3 regions of the Stenotrophomonas sp. Marseille-Q5258 genome follow, and region 1 is predicted to be linked to each of the others. Evidence: predicted binding sites of a transcription regulator. Region 1 holds the regulator's gene; each other region holds the start of a gene.
The links. Region 1 encodes FliA, which starts transcription of late flagellar genes. Its sites were predicted from a motif close to TAAAGTTTNNCNNNCNNNGGCCGATAA; they were not measured.

Region 1 (8,004 bases):
CCGAGGCGATCGCCGAGTTCACCAAGTCGCTGCTGCGCATCGCGTTTGTCGGCACGGCGGCCGGACTGGTGGTCTGGGGGGGTATCCAGCCGTTGCGCGCCCTGCTCCACCAGCCGCTGGAAGCGGCGATGGTGCATGGGCTTGGCTTCACCCTGAAGCTGATGCTGGCCACCGGCGGCGCGATGCTGCTGCTCGCGGCGATCGATGCGCCGTACCAGCGCTGGAACTGGATGCGCAAGCTGAAGATGACCCGGGAAGAGCTGCGCCGGGAAATGAAGGAGAGCGAGGGCAGCCCCGAGGTGAAGGGCCGCATCCGCCAGCTGCAGCAGCAGATGTCCAACCGACGGATGATGGAAGCGGTGCCTACCGCTGACGTGGTGGTGGTCAACCCGACCCACTACGCCGTGGCCCTGAAGTACGACGGCGGCAGGATGGGCGCCCCCACCGTGGTGGCCCTGGGGGTGGATGAAACCGCCTTGCGCATCCGCGAAGTGGCCGACGGCAACAAGGTCGCCATTGTCTCCGCGCCGCCTTTGGCACGCGCCTTGTATCGGGAAGGCCAACTCGGCAAGGAAATCCCCGTGAGATTGTATTCGGCCGTCGCCCAGGTCCTGTCCTACGTCTACCAGCTGCGCAGCTGGCGTTCCGGCCCGATGCCGGCCTCGCCGCGCATCGACATTGAAGAATTCACCAACGGAGCCCGCCCGTGAGCGCCCAGCCTGCAGGAATGAACGTGCGCAAGGCGCTGGATATGATCCGCCACGGGCTGGGTGCCCCGCTGATCGTGCTGGCGTTGCTGGCAATGGTGGTGGTGCCGCTGGCACCGCCGGTCCTGGATGCCCTGTTCACCTTCAACATCGCCATCTCGCTGATGGTGCTGCTGGCGGTGGTCTATGTGAAGCGGCCGCTCGACTTCACCATCTTCCCGATCGTGCTGCTGATCACCACCATGCTGCGCCTGGCGCTGAACGTGGCCTCCACCCGCGTGATCCTGCTCAATGGCCAGAACGGCCACGAGGCGGCCGGCAAGGTGATCGCCGCGTTCGGCGAGTTCGTGATCGGCGGCAACTACGCGGTGGGCATCGTGGTGTTCGCGATCCTGACCATCATCAATTTCGTGGTGATCACCAAGGGCGCCGGACGCGTCTCGGAAGTGACCGCGCGCTTCATCCTCGATGCCATGCCCGGCAAGCAGATGGCCATCGACGCCGACCTCAACGCCGGTTTGCTGACGCGTGAGGAGGCCAAGGCCCGTCGTGAGGAAGTCCGTGAGGAAGCCGACTTCTACGGTGCGATGGACGGCGCCAGCAAGTTCATCCGCGGCGACGCCATCGCCGGCATCCTGATCCTGTTCATCAACATGCTCGGCGGCCTGGCCGTAGGCGTGTTGCAGCACGGCATGCCATTTGGCGAATCCGCGGCCACCTACACGCTGCTGTCCATCGGCGACGGCCTGGTGGCGCAGCTGCCGGCACTGCTGGTGTCCTCGGCGGTGGCGATGCTGGTCACCCGCGCCTCGCGGTCGCAGGACATGAGCCAGGCGATGATGGGCCAGGTGTTCGGCCAGCATCGCGCGCTCACCATCGCCGCGGCCATCCTCGGCGTGGTCGGGCTGGTCCCGGGAATGCCCAACGTCGCCTTCTTGACGCTGGCCGCCATCCTCGGCTTCATCGCCTGGAAGCTCTGGAAGAAGAGCACCGCGGCTGCCCGCGCCGCTGAAACCGCAAGCGCCGGCCGCCCCGATGCACCGGGCCTGCCCGGCGCCACGCCCTCGCCCACCGCCGAGCTGACCTGGGACGAACTGCGTCCGGTCGATCCGCTGGGCCTGGAAGTGGGCTACCGGCTGATCCCGCTGGTGGACAAGAACCAGGGCGGCGAGCTGATGGCACGGATCAAGGGCGTGCGCCGCAAACTCACCCATGACATCGGCTTCCTGATCCCTTCGGTCCACATCCGCGACAACCTGGAGCTGCCGGCCACCGGCTACCGCCTGCTCATCCACGGCGTGCCGGTAGCGACGGCGGAAATCCACCCGGACCGCGAGCTCGCCCTGGACCCGGGCAGCGCGCTCGGCGCGCTGGACGGCATCGCCGGCAAGGACCCCGCGTTCGGCCTGGACGCCACCTGGATCCAGCCGCATCAGCGCGCCCATGCCGAGTCGATGGGCTACACCGTGGTCGACCCCGCCACCGTGGTGGCGACCCACCTGTCGCACCTGATCCGCGAGCACGCCCCGGAACTGCTGGGCCACGAGGAAGTGCAGCAGCTGCTGGCCAACCTCGGCAAGAGCGCCCCCAAGCTGGTGGAGGACCTCACGCCCAAGTCGCTGCCGCTGTCGGCGGTGGTGCGGGTGCTGCAGAACCTGCTGATCGAGCGCATTCCGATCCGCCAGCTGCGCAAGATCGTCGAAGCGCTGGTGGAGAACGCGCCCAACAGCCAGGACCCGTCGGTGCTGACCGCCGCCGTGCGCAACGCGCTGGGCCGCTTCATCGTGCAGGAGATCGCCGGCATGTCGGCGGAGCTGCCGGTGTTCACCCTCAACCCGCAACTGGAACGCGTCTTGCAGGAGTCCACGCAGGGCAACGGCGCCGCGCTGGAACCCGGACTCGCCGAGCGACTGCACCAGAGCCTGGCCGACTGTGTCGGCAAGCAGGAAGCGAAGAACGAGCCGGCGGTTGTGCTGGTACCCGGCCCGGTACGTGCCGCGCTGGCACGGCTGGTACGCCACAGCGTCCCCTCGCTGTCGGTACTGGCCTACAGCGAGGTGCCGGAGGACAAACGGTTGAAGCTGGTCGGCACGATCAGTTGAGCCGGTACTCCGACGGCAACGCGCCAGAAAACAGACACCCCCACTTTTGACATCACCGCAGCAGGACACAGAGGGAAACCCGGACCGTGCAGACCACCGACAACCAGCGCTTCCCTTCCACCACCCCGCCGCCCCAGTCCCGGTACCACAGCATGAAAATCAAACGCTTCGTCGCCTCCGATATGCGCTCGGCCATGAACCTGGTGCGCAAGGAACACGGTCCTGACGCGGTGATCCTGTCCAACCGCCGGATCGAGGAAGGCGTGGAGATCGTGGCTGCGGCCAACTATGACGAAGGCGCCGTGCAGCGCGCCCTGGAAGCCTCGCGCAAGGATGTCGCGCCGCCGCCGGTGCCGCGCCCGCGCAGCGCCGCCGATGCGGTGATCGCCGCCGTCACGCGCCGCAAGGCCCCGGTCGTCGCCCCCGAACCGGTCGCGGCCACCACCTCGGCCGTGGCCGCCCTGGCGCGCGCGGCCGTTGGCGCCACCGGCCGCACGCTGGATACCGCCAACGAAAACGTGCCCCCGCCGGGCAGCGCCGGCTTTGCCGCCACGCTGTCGCGGGCCAGTGTGGCCACCCCCGTCAATGAACCGTCGCTGCCGGAGCAGATCTTCGCGCCGTTCAATGTCGAACAGGCGGCCGCTGCTGCGCCCGCGCCGATCGCGGCCCCGGCCGCACCGGCCGCCGCGCCGATCAACCGCGCGCGCTTCGTGATCGACCCGCCGATGGACGATGCCCCGCACATCCAGATGTATGCACCGCCGGCCCAGGCGCCGGTGACGATGCCGCCGCTGCCGGTCGCCGCCGTGGCCGCGCCGGTGTCGGCGGTCCTGGACCCCGTGCCGGTGGCGCAACCGCCGGCACTGCCGGTCGCGGTCGCCGCTGCTGCAGCCGACATCGCGGCCGATGCGGTTGCGCGCCCCGCACCGGAACTGACCGTGGTGCCCCGGGACGACGAGGAAATCCGCCAGCTGCGTCACGAAGTGGCCGGCATGCGCCATGTGATCGAGCGCGAAATGCATCGCTTCACCGACGAGCGTCTGCGTGGCTCGCCGGTCCGAGCGGCCGCGTTGGACCTGATGGAGGAGTACGGCTTCGATGCCGGCATCAGCCGCGACGTGGCCCTGCAGATCCCGCTGGATACCGAAGCCCATCGCGGCCGCGGGCTGATGCTGGGCCTGCTGTCCAAGAAGCTGCCGATCGCCCCGGTCGATCCGCTTGACGCCGGTGGTGTGATCGCCCTGGTCGGTCCGACCGGTGCCGGCAAAACCACCACCATTGCAAAGCTGGCCTCGCGCTTCGCCGAGAAGCACGCCGCACGCGACGTGGCCCTGGTGACCACCGACACCGGCCGCATCGGCGCCCGCGAGCAGCTCTACGGGTTTGGCCGCCAGCTTGGCATCGCCGTGCATGAAGCCAACAGCGGCACCGACCTGAGCCAGCTGCTGGAGCGCCTGCAGGACTACAAGCTGGTTCTGATCGACACCGCCGGCCTTGGTCCGCGCGACCGTGCCCTCGCCGCGCAGCTGCAGTGGCTGCGGGCCGCCGACCGCATCCGCACCCTGCTGGTGCTGCCGGCCAATACCAGCTTCGGCGACATGGACGAAGTGGTCCGACGCTTCAGCGCTGCCAACCCGCAGGGCGTGGTGCTGAGCAAGCTGGACGAGACCGGCCGCTTCGGCACCGCCCTGTCCGTGGCGGTAGACCACTGCCTGCCGATCACCTGGGTGACCGACGGCCAGGACGTCCCGGAGGACCTGCACCGCGCCAGTGCGGCCAATCTCGTCCTTCGCCTTGAAGATTTGCGCCGCGCGGCCGATATGCCCTGCAACCCGGAGTTCAACCATGCCGTCGCGTGAGTACGCCAAGCTGACCAAGACCTTCCCGTTGTCGGCTACCCGCAGCCAACCGCTGGGCCCTGTCCGCACCATCGCCGTCACCGGCGGCAAGGGCGGCGTGGGCAAGACGAACGTTTCGGCCAACCTGGCCGTAGCGCTCGCGGACATGGGCAAACGCACGCTGCTGCTGGACGCCGACCTCGGCCTGGCCAACATCGATGTGATCCTCGGCCTGCAGCCGAAGGTGACCCTGGCCGACCTCGTCGCCGGGCGCTGCACGCTGGAGGAAGTGATCATGGAGGGCCCGGGCGGCGTGCTGGTGGTGCCGGCCGCGTCCGGTCGCCGCCACATGGCCGAACTGCAGCCGGCCGAACACGTGGGCCTGGTCAACGTGTTCTCCGAGCTGGAGCGCGAGCTGGACATCATGGTGGTGGACACCGCCGCCGGCATCACCGATGGCGTGCTCACCTTCTGCCAGGCCGCACAGGACACCGTGGTGGTGGTCTGTGACGAGCCGGCCTCGATCACCGACGCCTACGCACTGATCAAGGTGCTCTCCCGCGAGCGCGGCGTGGACCGCATCCAGGTGGTGGCCAACATGGTGCGCGACCCCAACGAAGGCCGCGTGCTCTACGAGAAGCTGACCCGGGTCTGCGAGAAGTTCCTCGCCGACGTGTCGCTCAACTACCTCGGCTGCGTTCCGCAGGACGACTGGCTGCGCCTGTCGGTGCAGCGCCAGCAGCCGGTGGTCAAGGCCTACCCGTCCAGTCCGTCGGCGCTGGCGATCACCGAGATCGCCCGCCGGACCGCCCGCTGGCAGGCCCCGACCGAGCCGCGCGGCGGCGTCGAGTTCTTCCTGGAACGCATCCTCAAACAACGCGGGGTGGCCGCATGAAAGGCGCCGCACAGTACAAAGAGGTCCAACGTACCGCCGCCAACGAGTGCATCGCCCAGCATTCGGACCTGGTGCGGCGCATCGCCCACCACCTGGCCGCGCGTCTGCCGGCGAGCGTGGAAGTGGATGACCTGATCCAGGCCGGCATGATGGGGCTGATCGAGGCCTCGCGCAGCTACGACGCCGACCAGGGCGCCTCGTTCGAGACCTACGCGTCGATCCGCATCCGCGGGTCGATGATCGATGAGATCCGTCGTGGCGACTGGGTGCCGCGATCGGTGCACCGCCGTGCACGCGATGCGGCCGCCACCATCCGCCGCCTGGAGCAGAGCACCGGCCGTGCCGCCAGCGCCACCGAAGTGGCCAACGCGATGGACATGCCGCTGCCGGAATACCTGCGACTGATGGAAGACGCCGCACGCGGCCAGGTACTGAGCCTGGAATCGCGGATCGAGGACCAGGGCGAGCTGGATACCGTCGCCCAGGGCGGCCCGACCCCGCAGCAGGTCCTGGAGCGCGGCGAGTTCGGCCGTGAGCTGGGCAATGCGATCGGCCTGCTCCCCGAGCGCGAACAACTGGTGCTGTCGCTGTACTACGAACAGGAATTGAACCTGAAAGAAATCGGCGCGGTGCTCGGGGTGAGTGAATCCCGGGTGTGCCAGATCCACGGCCAGGCGGTATTGCGCCTGCGCGGCCGACTGAAGATCTTCGAGGCGGCCGACGCCGGCCTCGAAAACCCTTGAAATCGAGGAAAGTGCTTTGAACAAGAACATGCGTATCCTGATCGTCGACGATTTTTCGACCATGCGTCGTATCGTCAAGAACCTGCTGGGCGATCTGGGCTTCACCAATACGGCCGAAGCCGAGGACGGGCATGCCGCGCTGGCACTGTTGCAGAGCCAGCCGTTCGACTTCGTGGTCACCGACTGGAACATGCCGGTGATGACCGGCATCGACCTGCTCAAGGCGATCCGTGCCGACGCCAAGCTGAAAACCCTGCCGGTGCTGATGGTGACGGCTGAAGCCAAGCGCGAGCAGATCATCGAAGCGGCCCAGTCCGGCGTCAACGGCTACATCATCAAGCCGTTCACCGCACAGACGCTGGAAGAGAAGCTCGGCAAGATCTTCGAACGCCTGGCAGCGAGCGCCTGATGGAAACCCTCAGCGACAAATCGGCGCTGGTGCAGCGCCTGCAGGACGCCCTGGCCGCGCTGGAAGGCGGCGACGAGGCCGGCTGGCGCCGGGAAATCGACGCGCTGGCGGCCCTGCGCACGCAGCCGATGATGGCCGGCCTGAACCGGCTCGCGCGCGAGCTCGGCCAGGCACTGGGCGAACTGCCCAGCCTGCCCAGCGAAGCCGGCGAACTGGACGACGCCTGCGCGCGCCTGGACCACGTGGTGGCGATGACCGAACAGGCCACCCACCGCACCCTGGACCTGGCCGAAGAATGCCGCGCGTTGACCGAACAACTGCGCGCCAACGGGCTCAGTCCGGACCAGGACCTGCAGCTGGACCGCATCCGCCACAACCTCACCGAGATCGCCCTGACCCAGAGCTACCAGGATCTGACCGGGCAGATCATCCGCCGCGTGGTCGGCATCGTGCGCCGCGTGCACGAAGGCTTCGGCGCGCTCGGCCTGCCGCCGCAGGAAGACGACGCGCGCCGGCGCGACACCGGCCTGGCCGGCCCGGCCGTCACGGGCCTGGACCGCCACCAGGTTTCCCAGGTCGACGCTGACGACCTGCTCTCCGATTTGGGGTTGTAAGACGATGAGTGCTGTTCCGGACGACATTGCCGCCGATTTCATTCTCGAGGCCCAGGAGATCCTGGATCGCCTCGGCGAACAGCTGGTGTCGCTGGAGCAGTCGCCCCAGGATACGGATCAGCTCAACGCCGTGTTCCGCGGCTTCCACACCCTCAAGGGCGGTGCCGGCTTTCTCGGCATCCAGGCGATGGTGGAGCTGTGCCACGCCGCCGAGGAGACCCTCGGCATGGCCCGTTCCGGCCAGGCCACCCTGCAGGCGCACCACTTCGACGCCGGCCAGCAGTCGCTGGACTACCTGCAGTCGATGCTGGACTCGGTCTCGGCCGGCACCGAGCCGGGGTACGCCCCGCCGGAGCTGATCGCCCAGTTCGATGTCAACGGCCCGGCCACGCCCGCACCGGTAGCGGCCCCGGCGGGCAATGGTGAGCTGATCACCGAGGACGAGTTCGAGGCCCTGCTGGACCAGCTGCATGGCGGCGCGGCGCCGACGGCGGTGGCCAAGGCCGCCGATGGCCTGATCGGCGAAGACGAGTTCGAAGCACTGCTCGACCAGCTGCATGGCGGCGCCGCCCCCGGTGCCCCCCCGGGGGGCGTCTCCCTCTGCGGCTGCCCCCGGGGGGGGGACCCCCCCCCCCCCGGCGCGGTGGCGCACCGGGGCCCCCCGCGCTGGCGCGCCCGGGCGGGGGCCGGCGCTGC
Region 2 (6,910 bases), on a different contig from region 1:
GGGGGCGGGGGGGGGGGGGGCGGGGGGGGGGGGGGGCGGGGCGGGGGGGGGGGGGGGCAACGTGACATGGGTCCCGGCGGGGAGCAGGCGGGTTTTGGGGGGCGGGGGGCGGCGGCGGGGGCGGCGGGGGGCCGTGGCACCGCCATGCCGCGAGGGGGGCGGTGGGCCGGGGTACTTCTGGTTTGACTCCGGTTTAAGCACACTTCCCGTTGAATGGCCGCACGGCGTGGCGCGCGGTCGCGGGGAGGGGACATGGCGGACACCAGGAACAGGGCGTTCGGCCGGGCATGCGCCCGGGCCGCGCACGCGCCTGCCGCATCGGCGACGGGCAGCCGGAGGCCGTCATGAGCCGCGAGCCGGGCAGCATTCCCGCCCCGACGGACGATCTGTCCGACCAGCTTCGCCGCATGGAGAAAATCATCGATGGCATCGCCGTCGGCACCTGGGAGTGGAACATCCAGACCGGCCAGATGCGGGTCAACGAGCGCTGGGCCGGCATTGTCGGCTACACGCGCGAGGAACTGGCTCCGATCACCCCGGAGACATTCTTCCGGCTGGTGCATCCAGACGATCTTGAGAGCTCCAACGCACTGCTGAAAGAGCACCTGGAAGGACGCTCGCTGCGGTTCGACAGCCTGTGCCGGATGCGCCACAAAGACGGACACTGGATCTGGGTACAGGATCGCGGACGCATCTACGAATGGGATGCGCAGGGCCGGCCGGTGTGGATGGCCGGTGCGCATGCCGATGTCACCGACCTGCAGACAGCCCGCCAGGATGCGGCCAACATGCGCCAGCGTCTGCAGGCGGTGGTGGATGCGTCCGACGAAGTGGCGGTGATCGCCACCGACATCGATGGCGTGGTCAACCTGTTCAACACCGGCGCGCAGAAGCTGCTCGGCTACAGTGCGGACGAAGTGATCGGGCGGGTCAACCCCGGCCTTTTCCACGATGCCGAGGAAATGCGCGCGTACCTGCAGCAGGATGTCGGTGACGGTGTGCCGCTGCCCAGCATCTTCCAGGCGCTGACCGCTCGCGCCGCGCGGGGCACCTGGTCGCACCAGTGGACCTTCGTGCGCAAGGATGGCGAGCGCCGCCAGGTGCGCCTGTCGATCAGCCCGCTGGATTGCGCCAGCGGCTCGCGGATCGGCTACGTCGGCATGGCGGTGGACATCACCCCGCTGCTGGCGATCCGCGAGCAGGCGTATGTGGCGGCGGAGAAGTTCGCCGGCGCGTTTTCCTCGGCCGCGCTTGGCATGGCGCTGGTGTCGCTGGAAGGGCGCTGGCTGGATGTCAACGATGCCCTCTGCGGCATCCTTGGCTACACCCGTGCGGAACTGCTGCAGATCGACTTCCAGACCTTGACCCATCCCGAAGACCTGCACGCCGATCTGACCCTGGTCGGCGACCTGCTCGCCGGCCGCCGTGATCATTACCACATGGACAAGCGCTACCTGGGCAAGGCCGGCAATATTGTCTGGGGGCGGCTGTCGGTGTCGCTGGTGCGCGCCGGCAACGGCGAGCCGCTGCATTTCGTGTCGCAGATCCAGGACGTCACCGCGCAGCGCCAGAGCGGGCAGCAGCTGCGCGAGTCCGAACAGCGCACGCGGATTACGCTGGATGCGGTGGCCGACATGGTAGTGACTCTGGATCTGCACGGCACGGTCCAGTACGCCAACGCAGCCGCGAGCCGGGCGTTGGCCGGGGCAGGCGCCGACGGCCTCACCGGCAGCCGGCTGGCCGAGCTGATGGAACTGACCACCGAGTACGCGCCCCGTTCGCCGCTGGACCTGTCCGTGCTTCTGGATCCGGACAGCAATGCGGTGGATCTGCATTCGGACCTGCTGTTGGCGGTGGGCGCCCAGCGGGTGCCGGTGGACCTCACGCGCGCCTGGCTGCGTGGCGAGGACGGCGTCATCAGTGGTGCGGTGTGGGTGATCCGCGATGTCACCCAGCAGCGCGCGCGCCAGCGCGAAGCGCGCCATCTGGCCGAGGTCGATCCGTTGACCGAACTGAGCAACCGCCGCGGGTTCGAAGCGCACCTGCAGCAGGCGATCACCCGCGTGGCCCGCACCGGGCAGCAGGCGTCGCTGATGTACATCGATCTGGACCACTTCAAGCCCGTCAACGATACGCACGGTCACCTCGCCGGCGATGCCGTGCTGTGGGCGGTGGCCAGTCTGCTGCGGCATGGGGTGCGCGATTCGGACATCGTCGCCCGACTCGGCGGCGACGAGTTCGCGGTGATCCTGGCCGGCTGTTCGCTCAAGCGTGCGCGGCGTATCGCCAGCGATCTGCTCGACGCGCTGCGCGCGCTGTCCATTCCGTGGGACCAGCAGCGGCTGGCAGTGGGGGCCAGCATCGGCATTGCCGCCCTGGGCGGCGCCATGAGCGTGGATGACGCTGTGGCCGCCGCCGATGCGCAATGCTATCGGGCCAAGGCCGCCGGCCGCGACAACGTGCAGGTGGAGGCGCCGGGCGAGGGCCCGTTCGATCCGCTCGACAGCGGCGATACCAGCGAGGCAGGGGAGGGCTGAGCGGTGCCGCAGGCTGGCCGCCGCCACGGCGGTCCGGGATACTCGCCGGCCACGCGAATGGACAGGAACAGCAGGATGCGCCCCCTGGATCGCGAGGGACGTGACCGCCCTGGCGATGGCTCTGGCTGGATCGGCCGGTGTTCCCGCCCAAGCCGCTGCCGGCCCTGCATATCGATTGATCGGCCGCCCTAAAGGTTGCCTGCCAGGGGCCGCTATATCGGTCGGAGTTGCCCCCTGCGTGGCAGGGGGACCTGGCGGCCTGTCTGATCGATAGATCCACCCGACCGTGCTCCGGTCGTGCACTGCCTCTGGAAGTCGCGTCATTTCAACTGACGATGTTCGTGCGTCCCAAACCAGCTGATCACCCGCGCCGGACATCCCGTTCGGCGTCGCCATCGCTTATCGGACACGAGGTCATACGATGTTTACTTCAGGCTTGCATACGCCGGTGCGTGCACCGCTGTCGGTCACTGCCGTCGATTCACCCTGGCGCGCCCTGCGCGGCCTGTTCCGCGCCCGCCGCAGCCACGGCGAGGCGGGGGCCGGGGCGGCCGCACGTCACCAGGCGGCGCTGGAAGCGCAGGTCGCGGCCCTGCACCGCGTGCAGGCCGTGATCGAGTTCGACCTTGACGGCACCATCCTGGAAGCCAACGACAACTTCCTGCAGACGCTGGGCTACACCCTGGCGGAGATCCAGGGGCGGCACCACGCGATGTTCGTCGACCCGGTGCAGGCGCAGAGCGAGGAGTACCGCGCGTTCTGGGCCAAGCTGGGGCGCGGCGAGTTCGACGCCGGCCAGTATCGCCGGGTCGGCAAGGGCGGCCGGGAGATATGGATCCAGGCGTCCTACAACCCCGTGTTCGACAGCGATGGCCGGCCCTACAAAGTGGTGAAATTTGCCACCGACATCACCGCGCAGAAGTTCCAGGCGGCCGATTTCGCCGGCCAACTGGCGGCGATCAGCAAATCCCAGGCGGTGATCGAGTTTGGCATGGACGGACGCATCCTTGCCGCCAACGACAACTTCCTGGCGGTGATGGGCTATCGCCTGGAGGAGGTGCGTGGCCAGCACCATTCGATGTTCGCCGAGCCCGCCTACCGCCAGAGTGCCGAGTACCAGCGCTTCTGGGAAAAGCTGGGGCGGGGCGAGTTCGACGCCGGCCAATACAAGCGGCTGGGGCGCGATGGGCGTGAGGTGTGGATACAGGCGTCGTACAACCCGATCTTCGACATGAACGGTCGGCCGTTCAAAGTGGTCAAGTACGCCACCGATGTGACCGCGCAGGTGCAAGCCAGTCTTGCCCTGGAGCTGGCGGTGGCGCAGACCCGTGAAGTGGTGGCGGCGGCCCAGGGAGGGGACCTCACCGGCCACATTCCGACCGCCGACAAGCGCGGCCCGATCGCCGAGCTCTGCGAGGGCATCAACGCGCTGGTCGAGGCGATGGCCTCGATCATCGGGCAGATCAAGTTCGCGGCCGACACCATCGCGGTCGGTGCCAGCGAGATCGCCGAAGGCAACAGCGACCTGTCGGTGCGCACCGAGCAGCAGGCGGCGTCGCTGGAGGAAACCGCGGTGTCGATGAAGGGGCTCACCGCGACCGTGCAGCGCACCGCCGACAACGCCCGCCAGGCCAGCGCGCTTGCCAGCGGCGCGGTCGATGTCGCCGACCAGGGCGGACACGTGGTGCACGAAGTGGTGGCGACGATGGCGCTGATCAACGACTCCTCGCGGCGCATCGTCGACATCATCGGGGTCATCGACGGCATCGCATTCCAGACCAATATCCTGGCGCTCAACGCAGCGGTGGAGGCGGCGCGTGCCGGCGAGCATGGCCGTGGCTTCGCGGTTGTCGCCTCGGAGATCCGCTCGCTGTCGCAGCGCTCGGCCGACGCCGCCAAGGAGATCAAGCAACTGATCGGCGACTCGGTGGAGAAGGTCGGCGCGGGAACCGCGCAGGTCGAAAGCGCCGGACGGACGATGACGGACATCGTGGTCAACGTGAAGCGCGTCAGCGCGTTGATGAGCGACATCAGCGCCGCCGCCCAGCAGCAGAGCGAGGGCATCCAGCAGATCAACCGTGCCGTGGAGCATATCGACGAAGGCACCCAGCAGAATGCGGCGCTGGTCGAGGAAGCGTCGGCGGCGGCGCGCAGCATGGAGGAGCAGGCATCCCAGCTGCTGCAGACCGTGGCCGGATTCCGAGTGGATGCGGCAGTGGCGCAGACGCAGCGACAGGCAATGCAGGGCGCCCAGCCGGTACTGCGCCTGGTGTGAGCGCAGGCGCGATGGGCGGCGGCACCGGCTGCACCCTTGCGCGTGGCTCTGGGATACGCCTGCATCCAACGGACGGGCGTACGCGGTTGCAACAGGGATGGATGTGGGCGGCCATGCTGGCGCTGGCCGAACGACTGCGCGCTGGCCATCGCCTGGCGTGAGATCGTGCCGGCGCAGGGCCGGCCGAAGTGCGCGCCAGAGCAGGGTCCAGCGCTGCCGGGTGCACCCAGCCACCGCTGCATGGGTCGACTGGCGTAAACGAAAAACCCCGCCAAAGCGGGGTTTCATCTCCGATGATTGCGGAGCGTATCGTTCCATTGGTGCCGAAGGTGGGACTCGAACCCACACGCTTTTAAGGGCGGCGGATTTTGAGTCCGCTGCGTCTACCGATTCCGCCACTTCGGCTGGCTGGCCGCGTAGTGTATACAAAACCTGCGGCGGTGGGGAGACCTGAACGCTTCAGTGTGACGGCGGCCTTCATCGGGTTGGGACGCTATAATCACCGCGCTGAACCATACAGGGAGCCGGGGATGAGCGCGCTGCAGGATCTACGGGTGCTGGTGGTGGAGAACGACGAGATGAGTGCGGCCCTGCTGCAGATGCAGCTGGTGCAGTCCGGGGCGGTCGTCGTGGGGTTGGCGGCCTCGGTGTCCGAGGCATTGCACCTCCTGGGCGAGACCGCACCGCAGGTCGCGCTGCTCGATTACCGTCTGGCCAACAACGAAACCAGTGAGGCGGTGGCCGAAGGACTTTCCGCACGTGGCATTCCGTTTGTTCTGGCGACCGGCATGGCGCCGGATCATCTTCCGGCGACGTTCCGCAGCGGTGTCGTGCTCAGCAAGCCGTACCTCACCGCGGAACTGACCGCCGCACTCGAGCGTGCCCGCCAAGGCGATTCAGTCGCCGGCTGATGCCGCGACAGAGGGCGTGTCAGGCCGCTTCCTGACAGACAAGATCAACCGGTTCGCGGTCGTCGAGAATGCGGTACTGCGCGGCCAGATCGGCCGGGTCAGGATTGAGCCACGCGTCCAGGTGTTCCGGGCGGATCGGCACGATGCAGCGGTCATGCCCGGCTGCGGCTACCGCCACCGGCGGTTCGTCGGTGATCGCCGCGAACGACAGCAGCCGGCCTTCCGGCCCGTCCCATTCCGACCACAGGCAGGCCACGAGCAGGTCGCGTGGCGGCTGCGGGTGGAATTCCAGGACCACGTTCTGCGCGCGCTCGCCAGGTGCCAACGCGCGGTGTTCGAGTGCATGGCGCGGAACGTGCTCATAGAACGACTGCACCACCACGACGCCGTGTCGATGACCGAACGCGGGCTTCCAGTACCCACCGAGGCTGTCGCGGCGCGCATTGTAGGTGCCCGGGTAGAGCACGTCATTGCGGGCCGGCACATCCGGCAGCCGGCATTGGTAGCGCATCGGCTTGATCACGCGCTGGCCGCCCTCGGAAACGATCACCGGCGCGTATACGCCCGGAAAGATGCGGCTGTCGCGCGGCAGCAGCCCGGTGCGGTGCAGGTCGTCCAGGCGCGCCTGCGCGCGCTCGATCCGGTTGCCGGCGATACGTAGTTCGTTGCGTGCCTTCTGCGAAGGGCGTGCGGCGAGCTGGCTTTCAGCCGATGCCAGGCGTGCGGACTGCAGCCGGATCTCCTCGTCGAGTGCGCGCATTTCCTCGGCATGCCACTGCTGGATCTTTGCCACGATGTCCTGCCCCTGCGGCGTGCGTGCGCCGGCGAACCCGTCATCCATCGCCTTGGGCGTTTTGGGCCGTGGCTTGCCAGGATCGTGCGCATAGAGCTGCGCGAACGCCTCCAGCGACATGACCGCGCCGTACTCACGTACAAGCCTGGTGTAATCGGCACGGATCTGGGCGGAGTAGCACATGGCGGCAGGGGCGGCGGGCAGGGGAACAGGATAGGACGCGTGGGTCTCACCGGGTGCGCATGGCCTGCGTCATGCTACAGGCCCGTTCACTCCGAGAAAGCCCCATGTCCCTGCCTGCCAGCCTGCAGCTCTACCCCGTGCCGCCCACTGTCGAGGAGTACCGCCAGCTGCGCGTGCTCGCCGGCCTGAGCCCCAAATCACTGGAGGCAGC
Region 3 (8,004 bases), on a different contig from region 1:
AAGACGCAGTCGGCCAAGAACCTGGGCGATCTGAACGTCTTCCTGCGCGATTTCATGCTGGATACGCCGCGGACTTTTGATGCCGCCGAGCGCCTGGTCAGCGACTTCGCCGAGCTGGACGGCGCCCACAAGTCAGTCGTCACCGCCCGGCGCCAGGTCGAAACCCTCCTGCCGGCACGTGCCCTGTACGCCGAGCTGAAGGCCATGAACCTGCAGCGTGCCGATGAGGAAACGCTCAAGCTCGGCCTGGACAGCTTCCGCGAATCGCGACTGCAGCAGCTGCTGGAAAAGCGCCTGCAGGCCATCGACGTGCGCCACCGCGGGCTGCTGGGAGAAGAAACCCAGCGCCGCCAGGCGCTGGCGAACCACGAGGAGCACCTGGCCGGCCTGGAACTCCAACGTCGCCAGCAGGGCGGCGAGCGCATCGAGGAGCTGGAACGCGAGCATGGCCGCGCCCAGGCCGAGCGCGACCGGCGCCAGGCCAAGCGCGGGCAGGCGCAGCAGGCAGCCGAAGCGCTGCAGGCCGTCGTGCCCGATGACGCCCACGGCTTCGCACAGCTGATCGCCCGCGCACAGGCTGAGCTGGACAATCGCCAGCAGGCGGCGGCCGCGCTGGACGATGCCATCACCGAACGCCTGGCCGGCAAGCAGGACGACACCCGCCGCTTCGGCGAGGTCCGCGCCGAACTGGAGGCGATGGAGCGCAATCCGTCGAGCATCCCCGCGCCACTGCAGAAGCTGCGCAGCCGACTGGCCGAGGAAACCGGCGTGCCCGAGGCGGCGCTGCCGTTTGTGGGCGAACTGATCCAGGTCCGCCAGGAGCAGGGCGCCTGGCAGGGCGCGATCGAGCGCGTGCTGTTCGGCTTCGCGCAGTCGCTGCTGGTGGAAGACAAGCACTACAACGAGGTCAACGCATGGGTGAACCGCACCCAGCTTGGCATGCGGCTTACCTATTACCGGGTGCGCCGCAACGACGACGCGATCGCCCGCGAGCCCTCCGCGCGCTCGCTGCTGCACAAGCTGGAGTTCCGCGACAGCGTGTTCGAGCCGTGGCTGCGCCGTGAACTGGGCAAGCGCTACGACTACGAGTGCGTGGACGCGAAGCAGCTGCGTGATGTGGACCGTGGCATTTCCCGCGAAGGCCAGGTCAAGCATCCGGGCGACCGGTTTGAAAAGGACGACCGCAACGCCATCAGCGACCGCCGGCGCTGGCTGCTCGGCTTCAGCAACAGCGACAAGCTGGCGCTGTTCCGCAAGGAAGCGCAGGCGCTGGCGCAGCGCATCGCCGAATGCGACGAGGATATCGCGCGGCTGCGCAGCCAGCGCGACCGCGACAACGACCGCCGCCTGGCCTGCAACCAGCTGGTCAACTTCGTGTGGGAGGAAGTGGACGTCGCCACGGCACTCCAGCGCCTGGACGACATCGCCTCCTCGCTGCGCGAACTGAAGGAAGGCAACGCCGATCTGGCCCGCCTGGCGCAGCAGATCGACCAGGCCCGCGCGGACATCGCGCAGGCCCGCCGCACCTACGAAGACACCCGCGTCGAACTCATCCAGCTCTCCCGCGAACGCGACAAGCTCGATGCCCAGCGCCAGCGCAGCCGCGCCCTTGTACTGCCGGCGCTCGGCGCCACGCAGGAAGCAGGGCTGCAGCAGCGCCTGGACCTGCTGGGTGGGCTCAGCCTGGAAACCCTCGAAGCGCACATGCGCGAGATCAGCAAGGGCATCAACGAAAGCCTGGCCGCCTCGCAGCACGAGGTGCATCGTGTCGAGACCCAACTGGTGGCCTGCTTCCGGCGCTTCGCCCAGGCGTGGCCGGAGGAATCGGGCGACTTCACCGCGTCGGTCGCCTCGGCCGACGACTTTCTGGCCCGCCTGCAGCGCCTGGAGCGCGACGGCCTGCCGCAGCACGAAGAGCGTTTCTTCGACCTGCTGCAGAACCAGAGCAAGAACAACCTGCTGGCCCTTCAGCGGCACAGTGCCGAGGCCCGCAAGTCGATCGGCCAGCGCCTGGACGAGGTCAACGCCTCGCTGGAGCAGGTGCCCTTCAACCGCGGCACCCTGCTGACCATCGAACTCAGTGACCGCCGCCTGCCGGAAGTGCTGGAGTTCCACCAGCAGCTGCGTGAAGTGCTCTCGCACCACCAGACCGAAGAGCGCGAGGTGGCCGAGGCACAGTTCGCCGTCCTGCGTGAGCTGGTCAAACGCCTTGGTTCACAGGAGGGCGAGGACCGGCGCTGGCGCGAGAACGTGCTCGACGTGCGCCTGCACGTGGAGTTCATCGGCGTCGAGCTGGACGCGGCCACCCGCCAGCAGGTGGAGATCTACCGCAGTGGCGCCGGCAAGTCCGGTGGCCAGCGGCAGAAGCTGGCCACCACCTGCCTGGCGGCCGCGCTGCGCTACCAGTTGGGCGGTGCCGAGAGCCAACTGCCCAGCTATGCCGCCGTGGTCCTGGACGAAGCATTCGACAAGGCCGACAACGAGTTCACCGCCCTGGCGATGAACATCTTCGAGAACTTCGGCTTCCAGATGGTGGTGGCCACGCCGCTGAAGTCGGTGATGACGCTGGAGCCGTTCATCGGCGGCGCCTGCTTCGTCGAGATCAGCGGCCGCCACGACTCCGGCGTGCTGCTGATCGAGTACGACGAAGAGGCCAAGCGGCTGAAGCTGCCCGAACGCAGCCGCCAGCAGGACGCCGAACCGGTCGCCTGACCGGCCGGCCACGCCCGCGCACCCCGGGGAGAGCCGACCGATGGGAGGCTCCAACCGGGCGGCGCCCCGCGCGACGGGGTTATCCGCCGAAGGTATCCCAGCCCATCCGGGCGATCAGCACCACTACCAGGCCGACGAACAGCTTGCGGATGAACGGCGTGCCGCCGCGCAGCGCCAGCCGCGTACCGACCACCGAGCCGACGATGTTGGCGGCGGCCATCGGCACCGCGAACAGCCACAGGATGTTGCCGGTGGGCACGAAGAACGAAATGGCCGCCAGGTTGGTGGCCAGATTGACCACCTTCGACGCGGCCGAAGCGCGCAGAAAGTCCAGCCCGAAGAAGCGCACGAACAGGAAGATCAGGAAGCTGCCGGTGCCCGGTCCGAAGAAGCCGTCGTAGAAGCCGATCACCGCGCCGATGGCCAGTGCGGCGGCCAGCTCCCTGCGGCCGATCTCGCGCGGCCGGTGCAGTGCGCCGAAGTCCTTCTTCCACAATGTATAGCCCAGCATCGCCACCAGCAGCACCAGCACCAGCGGGCGCACCGCATCCTTGGGCAGCAGGCTGACCGCTGTGGCCCCGGCAAACGAAAACACGAAGGCGGTGCCTGCCGCGAACAGCACCGGTCGCCACGGGAAGCGCACATTGCGCGCATAACGCACGGCCGCGGCTGCGGTGCCGAACATTGAACTGAACTTGTTGGTGCCAAACAGCATCGCCGGTGTCTGCTGCGGCAGCACCGTGAACAGGCCCGGCAGCTGCACCAGCCCGCCGCCACCGACGGCGGCATCGACCAGACCGGCGATGAAGGCAATCGCCACCAACCACAACAATTCAGGGGGAACCAGCTCGAACACGGCAGGGCATCGTGGCGTAAAGCGCGCCAGCATACGCCCGGCAGGACCCCGCAGGTAGAGCCGGTCGTTGGTCGGCAGCTCACCGGCGATGACGGTGGTCGACGCAACAGCGTCGCGTCACAATGTCCGCATGACCCATTCCGACCCCTGTCCCTGCGGCCGACCACTGGCGTATGCCGCCTGCTGCGGCCGCGTCCACGCCGGTGAGGCCGCAGCGGATGCCGAAGCGCTGATGCGCTCGCGCTACAGCGCCTATGTAAAGCAGTTGCCGGACTACCTGCTTGCCAGCTGGCACCCCGATACCCGCCCCCCCACGTTGTCGCTGGACGACGCGGACGGCCAACGCACCCGCTGGCTGGGCCTGACCGTCCACGAGCACACCGTATCGGACCCGGACCACGCCCGGGTACGTTTCACCGCACGCTACAAGGTGGGTGGCGGCAGCGCGGTCAAGATGCTCGAACACAGTCGTTTCGTCCGCGAGGACGGCCGCTGGTACTACCTCGACGCGCTGCCCTGAGCCGCCTCGCTGCTGCGTACCGCCACGGGGCGCTGCTGGCCGTGCGCGCGCACGCAATTGCGGCCGGCGTCCTTGGCCGCATACAGCGCCTGGTCGGCGGCCTTGATCACGGCCTGCGGGCTGTCGCCAACGCGGCTGTCGGCCACGCCGATGCTGACCGTCACCTGCACCACTTCGCCACCGCCGCCACGGCCGCGCTGCAGGCGGCCCACCGCGTCGTCGCGGGTCCGCGCCGCGCGGTCGCGCAGTGTCATGCGGGCGTCTTCCACCGTCGCCCGGATCGCCTCCACCGCTGCCACGCAGGCCGGGGCAGTGCGGTCCAGGAACACCAGCGCGAATTCTTCGCCGCCGTAGCGGAAGGCCCGCCCGCCGCCGCCCACACCTGCCAGCCGCGCCGCGACCAGCCGCAGCACGTCATCGCCGATGTCATGGCCGTGGGTGTCATTGAAGCGCTTGAAGTGGTCCACATCGACCATCGCGATCGTGTACGTGGCGCCCACGCGCTGCAGGCATTCGTTCAGCGCCCGCCGGCCGGGCAGGCCGGTCAGCTCGTCGCGGAAGGCCATGTGGAACGATTCCTGCACCATCGCCGATACCAGTGCCAGCAGCGCCACGCTGGTCAGCGCGGGCAGCAGCGCCGGCGACAGGAAGATCCGCGGCAGCATCGCCCACACTGCCAGCAGCGCCAGCAGCATCGCGGTATGCAGGGCGCGTGGTGCGCGCACGGCCTGCACCGACAGCGTGATCGCAGCGACCACGAAGGCCAGCGTCGGCAGTTGGGCCAGTCGGCTCCATCCGGTCGGCAGCCACGCCCAATGGCGGTTGGACAGCAGATCGTGCATGCCCTGCGGCCCCTGCGCGGCCAACAGCGCGAAGATGCCCAACGCCAGGCCGCTCAGCACCGCGCGCAGCAGCAGGTCCTGGCGCAGGCGTCCGCGCTCGGGCCAGAGTCCATGCAGCACAAACAGAACGGGCAACCACAACGCGACCGCATGGAAGGTCAGCGGCGTGGTGGCAGAGACCACGCCATCGCGCAGGAAGCCGGCCACCAGACCGTGCAGCAACGCGAAGGCCAGCGCGATCGCCAGCAGCAGGCACAGCGCCCGCACCCGGTTGTAGACCAGGGCCACGCCCACGCCAAGGCAGGTCAGCAGCAGGGGCAGCAGGCGGTGCACCGGGCTGCCGACCTCCTGCGCCGGGGTGGCCGACCACAGCACCAGCCCGGCAAGCACGGCGGGCAGTACGAACAGATAGTGGCTGGGCTGGCGTAGCAGGTGATTCCGCAAGGACGGTTCCACAGAGCGGGCCGGCGCGCCGTGGCTGCATCGTGCAAACCGGACCACACAGGCGATGGTCCTCCCGGTAGCGGCCGATGCGCATTCAACTTGAGCTGCGTAACGCGGCGTGAGCCGTGCCATGACGTTGCGCTCACCCGCGCTGTTCGATCCTGATCGCGATGAATACCGCCGTCGCCCCACCGCCGCCGACCACCGACCCATTGGCCGCGGCACTGGCCGCCCGCTACGCCGGCATCCGTGCCCGCAGCGTCGCGCTGGCCGCACCGCTCAGCGCCGAAGATGCGATGGTGCAGAGCATGCCGGACGCCAGCCCGACCAAGTGGCACCTGGCCCACACCACCTGGTTCTTCGAGCGCTTTGTGCTGGCCAACCGCCCGGGCTATGCGCCGTTCAACCCCGACTGGCATTACCTGTTCAACAGCTACTACCAGAGCATCGGCCCGGCGCACGCGCGCCCGCAGCGCGGCCTGCTCTCGCGCCCGTCGCTGCAGGAGGTGCTGCACTACCGTGCCGAGGTCGACCAGCAGGTGATCGCTCTGGTGCAGGCCGGTGTGCTCGATGCCACCACACACCATCAGCTGCTGCTCGGCCTGCAGCACGAACAACAGCATCAGGAGCTGCTGCTGACCGACATCAAGCACGCGCTGTGGTGCAACCCGCTGCAACCGGCCTACCGTGATGATCTCGCCTGTTCGCCCAGCACGGCCGTGCCGCTGCGCTGGCAGGAAAGCCCCGAGCAGATCGTGGAGATCGGCGCCCCGGCATGGCCAGCCCACGCCGGGTTCGCCTACGACAATGAGTCGCCCGTGCACCGGGTGCTGGTGCCCGCACACGCGCTGGCCAACCGGCCGGTGAGCAACGACGAGTACCGCCAGTTCGTGGCGGCCGGTGGCTATCGAGAGCCGGCGCACTGGATGAGCGAGGGCTGGGCGCTGTGCCAGGCCGAGCACTGGCAGCATCCCCTGTATTGGGACGATGCCCTGCAGCGCGAGTTCACCCTGGGCGGCTGGCGTGCGCTCGACCTGCACGCGCCGGTCTGCCACCTCAGTTATTACGAAGCCGATGCCTACGCGCGCTGGCGGGGCCTGCGCCTGCCCACCGAGTTCGAATGGGAGGCCGCCGCCGCAGGTCAGCCGGTCGACGGTCACTTCGCCGACGCCGATCGACTGCACCCTGCCGGCGGCCGCGAGGCCCCGCTGCAGCAGCTGTTCGGTGATGTCTGGGAATGGACCAGCAGCGCATATGGCGCCTATCCCGGCTTCCGCCCCTTCGCGGGCCATCTCGGCGAATACAACGGTAAATTCATGAACGGTCAATGGATCCTGCGCGGCGGCAGCTGCGCCACACCGGCCGGACACGTCCGCGCCAGTTACCGCAACTTCTTCGCCCCCTCGGCGCGCTGGCAGTTCGCCGGCCTGCGCCTGGCCCGGGACGCCGCATGAGCACGGTCAGCGACGCACTCGAAGCGCTCACCGACCTGCAGCCCGACCGCGCCCGCATCACCGCCGATATCGTGCAGGGCCTCTCCATCCGGCCGCGCCAGTTGCCGTCCAAGTACTTCTACGACACCCGTGGCTCGGCGCTGTTCGAGCAGATCACCCGCCAGCCCGAGTACTACCCGACACGCACCGAGCTGAAACTGCTGCAGGACTGCGCGCACGACATCGCCAAGGTGGTCGGCCCGCGCCTGCATGTGGTCGAGCTGGGCAGCGGCAGCGGCCGCAAGACCGAACTGCTGTTGCACGCGCTCACCGATCCGGTCGCCTATACCCCGATCGAAATCTCGCGTGCCGCCCTGCTGGCCAGCATCACGCGGCTTGCCCAGGCCTTGCCGGACATCGAGATGCTGCCGGTCTGCGCCGACTTCACCCGCCCGGTGCAGGTGCCGGCGCCGCAGCGCCCGCCGGCCCGTCGGCTGCTGTTCTTCCCCGGCTCCACGCTGGGCAATTTCGCCCATGCCGATGCCGTGGCGCTGCTGCGGGCCATGCGACAGACAATGGGCGCTGATGGCCTGGCCCTGATCGGCATCGACCTGCACAAGGACCCGGTGCTGATCGAATCGGCCTACAACGATGCCGCGGGTGTCACCGCCGACTTCACCCTCAACCTGCTGCGCCGGCTCAACCGCGAGATCGGCAGCGACTTCGACCTCGACGGCTTCCGCCACCGGGCCCGTTACAGCGTGCCGCGCCTGCGCATCGAGACCGAACTGGTCAGCACCCGCGCCCAGACCGTGCACGTCGACGGCCGTGCGTTCGACTTCGCCGACGGCGAGGCGATGACGGTCGAGTACAGCCACAAGTACACCGATGCGTCATTTGCGTCATTGGTCGCCGAGGCCGGCCTGCGCGCGAGCGCGGCGTGGAACGCGTTTGAGCCGGCCTTCGGCCTGCGACTGCTGCAGCCGGCTTGAACTGCGCGCGCACCGTTATGATGCAGGTCCACTTGGCTGCAAGGATTTCCGCCAATGAGGCTCTACACCGGCTGGCTGCTGGGCGCGATGTGCCTGGCCAGCGCCTCGGTTGCCGCCGCGCCGCAGGACGATCTGGACCGCTGCCTGGCCACACTGGAACCGCAGGCGCTCAAACAGGGCATCAGCGCTGACGGATTCACACGCC

Region 2: a site for FliA is predicted at 2,727-2,753, ahead of OC534_RS16650 (methyl-accepting chemotaxis protein). Genes of this name have one in related genera too.
Region 3: a site for FliA is predicted at 5,451-5,477, ahead of OC534_RS13665 (GGDEF domain-containing protein). Genes of this name have one in related genera too.

Annotation. Positions count from the first base shown of each region.
Region 1 is NZ_CAMPPN010000005.1:6-8,009, reverse strand. Features, by position in the region: gene flhB (flagellar biosynthesis protein FlhB) at 1-710, shown strand, start outside; gene flhA (flagellar biosynthesis protein FlhA) at 728-2,809, shown strand; gene OC534_RS03265 (AAA family ATPase) at 2,962-4,668, shown strand; gene OC534_RS03260 (MinD/ParA family protein) at 4,655-5,542, shown strand; gene OC534_RS03255 (RNA polymerase sigma factor FliA) at 5,539-6,285, shown strand; gene cheY (chemotaxis response regulator CheY) at 6,302-6,694, shown strand; gene OC534_RS03245 (protein phosphatase CheZ) at 6,694-7,308, shown strand; partial or broken gene OC534_RS03240 (Hpt domain-containing protein) at 7,313-8,004, shown strand, end outside.
Region 2 is NZ_CAMPPN010000028.1:500-7,409, reverse strand. Features, by position in the region: gene OC534_RS16655 (PAS domain S-box protein) at 345-2,537, shown strand; gene OC534_RS16650 (methyl-accepting chemotaxis protein) at 2,959-4,812, shown strand; tRNA gene OC534_RS16645 (tRNA-Leu) at 5,131-5,217, opposite strand; gene OC534_RS16640 (response regulator) at 5,343-5,723, shown strand; gene OC534_RS16635 (SOS response-associated peptidase) at 5,743-6,699, opposite strand; gene OC534_RS16630 (GNAT family N-acetyltransferase) at 6,804-6,910, shown strand, end outside.
Region 3 is NZ_CAMPPN010000019.1:4,589-12,592, reverse strand. Features, by position in the region: gene OC534_RS13680 (SbcC/MukB-like Walker B domain-containing protein) at 1-2,712, shown strand, start outside; gene OC534_RS13675 (TSUP family transporter) at 2,792-3,568, opposite strand; gene OC534_RS13670 (YchJ family metal-binding protein) at 3,699-4,088, shown strand; gene OC534_RS13665 (GGDEF domain-containing protein) at 4,067-5,374, opposite strand; gene egtB (ergothioneine biosynthesis protein EgtB) at 5,545-6,828, shown strand; gene egtD (L-histidine N(alpha)-methyltransferase) at 6,825-7,799, shown strand; gene OC534_RS13650 (lytic murein transglycosylase) at 7,887-8,004, shown strand, end outside.